One region of the Dorea amylophila genome, then DNA from elsewhere that is predicted to be linked to it. Evidence: riboswitches for the same ligand, from Rfam matches in the RefSeq annotation. Region 1 holds a riboswitch; the other holds the start of a gene.
What was found. A riboswitch is a leader RNA that binds a small molecule or an ion and turns the genes downstream of it on or off. The one in region 1 is predicted to bind thiamine pyrophosphate.
Positions count from the first base shown of each region.

Region 2: it holds a riboswitch for thiamine pyrophosphate, as region 1 does, so the genes downstream of both, thiS (sulfur carrier protein ThiS) here and thiW (energy coupling factor transporter S component ThiW) in region 1, are expected to answer to the same signal.

Region 1 is NZ_JAOQJW010000001.1:144,693-148,114, forward strand. It holds gene thiC (phosphomethylpyrimidine synthase ThiC) at 1-651, opposite strand, end outside; gene thiW (energy coupling factor transporter S component ThiW) at 860-1,387, opposite strand; TPP riboswitch at 1,488-1,597, opposite strand; gene OCV72_RS00690 (DUF1810 domain-containing protein) at 1,759-2,388, shown strand; gene lepB (signal peptidase I) at 2,533-3,063, shown strand; gene OCV72_RS00700 (MATE family efflux transporter) at 3,220-3,422, shown strand, end outside.
Region 2 is NZ_JAOQJW010000006.1:97,813-101,234, forward strand. It holds gene OCV72_RS05135 (5-methyltetrahydropteroyltriglutamate--homocysteine S-methyltransferase) at 1-320, shown strand, start outside; gene OCV72_RS05140 (LysR substrate-binding domain-containing protein) at 609-1,025, shown strand; gene OCV72_RS05145 (hypothetical protein) at 1,123-1,422, shown strand; TPP riboswitch at 1,512-1,617, shown strand; gene thiS (sulfur carrier protein ThiS) at 1,811-2,008, shown strand; gene thiF (sulfur carrier protein ThiS adenylyltransferase ThiF) at 2,014-2,697, shown strand; gene OCV72_RS05160 (thiazole synthase) at 2,742-3,422, shown strand, end outside.

The DNA of each region.
Region 1 (3,422 bases):
TTCGCAGATATCAAGAATCTCATCATAGTGTTCGTAGAAAGGATTTTCTTCTCCGGTCATACACATCCATGCAAATACAAGACTTCCGCCACGGCTTACAATATTCATTTTACGTTTGTGTTTTTTTATCTGTTCAATCGTTTTACGTGTAATTCCGCAGTGAAGTGTGACAAAGTCCACACCATCTTCTGCGTGAAGACGGACAACGTCGATGAAGTCCTGCGCAGTCAGAGTTGCAAGATCTCTTTGATAGTGGATGACACTGTCGTATACAGGAACAGTACCGATCATAGCAGGACATTCATGTGTCAGTTTCTGGCGGAATGGCTGTGTGTTACCGTGGCTCGATAAATCCATGATGGCTTCAGCACCAAGATTTACAGCGCTCATAACTTTTTCCATTTCAATATTGTAATCCTTACAGTCGCGGGATACACCAAGGTTTACATTGATCTTGGTACGGAGCATGCTTCCGACACCTTCCGGATCAAGACTGGTGTGATTCTTGTTGGCACAGATTGCAACCTTGCCTTCTGCAACAAGTTTCATAAGTGCTTCTGTTGTCATGTTTTCTTTTTTTGCTACAATTTCAATTTCAGGAGTGACAATTCCTTTTCTTGCAGCATCCATCTGTGTTGTGTAATTTCTCATGTGTTTGCCTCCGTTAAAAAATTAAATATAAGGTTATAATGCGTCAGCAAAAACACACAGATTTCGATGCAGGAAAACATTTCTCTACACAGATCTGAGGTTCATAAAAGAACTATGAAATTACTGACGCCTATATCAGATGGGAAAATCTGATACTTGTGTATGCGGTACAAGGTGGTGTCCCCAATGTACCGTTTCTAAACAACTCTTAACGAGTCGTTTTTATCATAGCCATTACGCCGCCTTTATTCAGCGCTGTAATCAGCAGAAATGCAAGAATGCTTCCTGCAATAGTAGAAATCAGAAATGGAACTACATAGACAAAGATCCCGGCAGGAGTGATTCCCATAATATATACTGCAACAGGATAAGCAGCCAGGCCGCCAAGAATTCCTGTGCCGAGTGCCTCTGCAAGACAAGTCAGGCTGAGCTTGTGGCAAATGGAGTATACAAGTCCACAGCAAAGTGCTCCAACCATACTTCCGGGAAAAGCCATCATGCTGCCAAGACCAAGCAGATTTCGTAACAGGCTGGCACAAAATGCAATTCCTACACTGTACCAGGGCCCTAACGTGACTGCTGCCAGGATATTAATAATATGCTGTACAGGTGCACATTTACTGCCTGCAACCGGAAAGCTTAAGAAACTTCCGACGATGGCAAGAGCCGTAAATACACCGGCAAGAGCCAGTCGTCTTGTCCGTGAAGAGTCTGATGATAAAGTTGTGTGTGTCATAAATAAACATTCCTTTCATAAAAAAATACCCTTCATTCATAAAGCGGATGGAGGGTACAAAAAGTAAAAAAAGAAGAGATGCGGGGGCATCTCTGTCAAATCAATACATGGTATGAATCCCTCCGTTGGCATTATCCAAATCAGGTAAAGGGTCGAAACGGAATTACGCTTCCTCTCAGCCGGTTTTCTCCAGCTCCCCTGTTAATATGAACTTTATTCACGAATTATTATAGCGCAGTCAATATCAGATAGCAAGAGAGAATGAGAAATTTTATATACATGTGATAGAAAATTATGGTAATATATAGAAAGATGTTGTAAATGAATATGTTGCTTTAAAGCACAGATGTGTGAACTGGAGGTTCAGAAGAATGAGAGAGAATAATTTAGCAAGGTTTATAAAAGCACAGGATTCTGATTATAAGACAGCTCTTGCAGAGATTAAGAGTGGACATAAGAGAAGTTGCTGGATGTGGTACATTTTTCCGCAGATTCAGGGGTTGGGGAGTAGTGGTACTGCAATGTACTACGCTATTGAAGACTATGAAGAAGCTAAAGCATATATAGAAAACGCAGTGACAAATGCACATTTAAGAGAGATTTCAGAGGTACTTTTGCAACTGGAATCAGATGATGCAACCAGAGTCATGGGATGGCCTGATGATCTGAAACTGCGTTCGTCAATGACGTTGTTTGCGCTGGCGGCAAAAGAGAATGAAGTCTTTCGGAGAGTACTGGATAAGTTCTTTGATGGAAAATTAGATGTGCAGACAGTAGATATCCTGGATATGGGATATCTGGTGATGAGAATTGATGAACCGGATTTTGGGTGTGAAGGAAGACCGGACGGGGTAGAACCAATGGCTAAAGTAACCCTTCTGAAGCTGAAAAGTGAAGAAGAGATCCAGTTAGAGATTCCGGATGCAGAACTTTACCGGAAAGAGATTGTTGAGGGGAGCGAAGTTGCAGTCAGTCCGGATGGAGTCATGATTAAGATGTAAACAGATCAGGGAGCCGTTTCAGAAGACGATAAGTAAATAAGACGGGTAATAATAAGTAATAAAGGGGAGTTTCAGGTGAAAGACAGAGACGAGAAAAAAGAGACCAAGAAGAAAAGAAAAGAAGAGAAAGAAGAACTGACCGGTATGGCGGCTGTATGGGATTATCTGAAAACATTTCTGATCATATTCTGTGTTGTATTTGCAATGAACAAACTGGTGTATATCAATGCCGTGATTCCGTCGGAATCCATGCAGGATACGATCATGAAGGGGGACCGTGTACTGGGAAACCGTCTGGCATATATAAAGGATGATCCGGAGAGATATGACATTGTAATCTTCAAATATCCAGATGATCCGTCCAAGATTTTTATCAAGCGCGTGATCGGACTGCCAGGAGAGACGGTTACCGTGAAAGACGGGAAGATTTACATTGATGGAAAAGAGCAGACACAGGCGGTAAGCTTCTGCCCGGAAGAGATGGCAGGAAGCTTCGGACCTTATGAAGTTCCGGAAGATAGTTATTTTGTAATGGGGGATAACCGGAACAATAGTCTGGATTCCAGATACTGGGATAACACGTATGTAAAGAAAGAGGCAATTCTGGCCAAAGCAGGATTCCGGTACTGGCCGCTTAATAAAGTTGGATTTGTAAATAAATCTGCAGAAAAATAGTTGCAATTGTTTTCCGCGTTTTATATAATGAATAAAGTTTTGCGAGAAAAGGCTCTGAAGCGATATCAGGGTCTTTTCTTAACGTAAACACATAGAAGGCAGCTTGAAGATGAAAGATAGCGATATACACAGATGACGGAAAAGGAGGAAAACAGGATGGAAAAAGATATGACGGCCGGCACTCCCGGGAAGATCATTTTCAATTTTACAATGCCGATCTTTATCGGTAATATTTTTCAGCAGTTTTACAACATGGCAGATACGGTGATCGTCGGGAAATTTGTCGGTAATGCGGCACTGGCGGCGGTAGGAGCATGTGGAACACTGGTATTTCTGATCATTGGCTTCCTGCAGGGAGT
Region 2 (3,422 bases), on a different contig from region 1:
GAGAAGAAAATGTAAATGCATATTATCTGGAATATGACGACAAGAGATCCGGCGGATTTGCACCACTTGCAAAGGTATCCGGCGATAAGAAGGTCGTACTTGGACTTATAACAACCAAGACACCGGAACTGGAAGACAAAGAAAAAGTAATCGCAAGAATCCACGAAGCAGCAAAATATGTTCCGCTTGACCGCTTATACTTAAGCCCGCAGTGCGGATTTGCATCCTGCGAGATCGGTAATAAGCTGACAGAAGAAGAACAGTGGGCAAAGCTTAAGCTTGTAAAAGAGATTGCCGACGAAGTCTGGTCAGACAGATAAGCCAGAACAGATTGGCCATAAGCCAGCCGATACTGGTAGCAATGGCAGGGGCTGCCAGCCCGAAATGAGGGAAGAAGAACCAGGTTAAGATTACGCGAAGTGCAATCTGGAGCGTACTTCCGGCTAACGTCAGAACCATTTTCCAAAGTCCGTTATAAGTACCGGTGAAGGTTCCGCCGGTATAACACAAAGGATAGAAAAATGATATAAGTTGCAGGTATATGATGCCGCTTTTTGCCATGACAGGGTGAGAAGCGGCATTTCCTAACATTGCTTTTACGGTAACGGGTGCACCGAAGTACAGGGTTACAGCGCAGATCGTACCTTGTACAAGCATTATTGCCGGAGGGACACAAGCTGGCAAAAAGAAAGACATTTTCGGCAAAATTTGCAGAGACGGAAGCCTATATTGCAACATGTCCAGGATTAGATATTGGTGGAACACGTTATCTGGATAAGCATGGGATTAAGCCGAATGTACAGTTTTCGACAATGGATATTCAGGCAACATATGCGATGGCGGCAGCGGGAATGGGTGTGAGCATTACGAATCAGATCAACAGTCTGCCGGATTATGAGGGCGTATGCCACCGGAAACTTGTACCAGCAGAGCTGATCGAAATCGGGCTTGCATGGGAGAAGAGTCTGTCACCGGTGGCAGGAAAATTTCTGAAATTTATCAGAACAGAAGGTCTGATGCCATAAACGTACAATTCGTTATGGAGGCAATAAAAATCGTTCTATCATCTGGAAGTATGATATACTGATAACAAGACCTGCAAAAAAGATGGAGGTGGACTACATGGATGTTGCAACGATGGTAGCGATTAATAACCTGAATATGGTTACGGTGATGGCAGTACAGGCGGCAAATAATGTAATCACGATCGTAAATGGAGAAAGGATGGAAGAAGATATGGATGGTTCAATGTTAGATCAGTATATGGGAAAAGATTGTACGGTAAGTCTGTTCAACGAAGTAGGAGCAATCAAAGGAAAGCTCATGGACGCAGATATACAGTGGGTAAAGGTTGATACCAAGAAGGGAACACAGCTGATTAACAGAAATATGGTACGGAATATTACTTTTGATAATAAATAGAATGAATAAAAATAGTTGTTTCGAAAAAAGTCAGAAATCAGAAAAAATGAGTTGACATTTCGTGCAGGTGTTTCTATACTTAAACATGTAGATAAAACACGGGGAGCTTGTGTACAGGCTGAGAGGAAGTTAAGAACTTCGACCCATATACCTGATTTGGATAATGCCAACGTAGGAATGTATAACGTAGATTTTAGGAGAGATGCATTTAGTTGGTATCTCTCTTTTTTGTTGCTATGTGACGTAAATCAGGAACAATAGAATATCGGATAAGTTGAGAGTGAACGAGAGTTCACGAAGGGGTGCACCACCACGGGTGTATTTACTTCGTGAACTCTTTTTTATCTGACAAGTACTTTTGAAAGTATGATCCGGGAAAGGAGAACGCATGATTATCGTAAATGGAAAAGAAATCAATCTGACAGAGAATACGACTGTTGCAGAATATCTGGAACAGAATCAGTATCAGGTAAAAAGAATCGCTGTAGAGTTAAATGGAGATATTCTTCCGAAATACAGCTATTCCGATACCATGTTAAAAGACGGCGACCGTCTGGAAGTTGTGACATTCGTGGGAGGAGGCTAACATTCATGGAAGAAACCGGATTAGAAAATATGACGGAGAATACAGAGAAAGAAAAAGTACTTAGTAAAGAAGAGATTGTGGCAGCATTAAATGAGAGACATTCTCCGGAGAAACAGAAACTTCTGTCAGCGGGGAGGGTTGCAATCGCCGGGCTTGGCGGATTGGGATCAAACGTGGCATATGCACTTGCAAGAATCGGAGTCGGCCATCTGCATTTGATTGATTTTGATGTGGTGGATATCACGAATCTGAACCGGCAGCAGTATTTTATGGAGCATATCGGGATGTATAAGACAGATGCGCTGAAATCATTATTGTTAAAGATCAATCCATATCTGGATATCGATACAGATTGCGTAAAAGTCACAGAAGAAAATCTTACGAAATTATTTTGTGACGAACCGATTGTGTGTGAAGCATTCGATAATCCAGAAGCGAAAGCAATGCTGGTAAATGGAATACTGGAACATTTTCCGGAAAAGAAACTGGTATCGGCAACCGGTATGGCAGGATACGGAAGCAGTAATACGATTCGCACACAGAAGTTAATGAAGAACTTTTACCTGTGCGGAGACCGCGAGACGGCACCAACGTATGGAAATGGCCTGATGGCACCGAGAGTGGCCATCTGTGCAGCGCATGAAGCAAATATGATCACACGTCTGATTCTTGGGGAAGAAGATGTGTAAAAAACATATAGAAAAGACAAATAATAAGAAAGAAGGATTGGATTATGGACAACACAGAAATAAAGAAAGCGGATACATTTACCCTTGGAGGGAAAGAATTTACGTCCCGTTTTATACTTGGTTCAGGAAAATTTTCACTGGATCTGGTGAAAGCATGTGTGGAAAAAGCAGGGGCACAGATTATCACACTGGCACTCCGTCGTGCAAATGAAGGCGGTCTGGCAAATATTCTGGATTATATTCCGGAAGATGTGACACTTCTTCCGAATACATCAGGAGCCAGAAATGCAGAAGAAGCGGTACGTATTGCCAGACTTTCCAGAGAAGTCGGATGTGGCAATTTCGTCAAAGTGGAAGTGGTAAGAGATTCGAAATATCTCCTTCCGGATAATTATGAGACGATCAAAGCTACAGAAATTCTTGCAAAAGAAGGATTCGTGGTTATGCCGTACATGTATCCAGATCTGAATGCTGCAAGAGATCTTGCAAATGCCGGTGCAGCATGTATCATGCCGCTTGGCGCACCGATCGGATCAAATAAAGGGCTTAGCACAAAAGACTTTATTCAGATCCTGATCGATGAGATCGATCTGCCAATCATCGTAGATGCCGGAATCGGACGTCCGTCCCAGGCATGCGAGGCAATGGAGATGGGAGCAGCCGCAGTTATGGCAAATACAGCAATTGCGACTGCGGGAGATGTACCGGCGATGGCGGAAGCATTT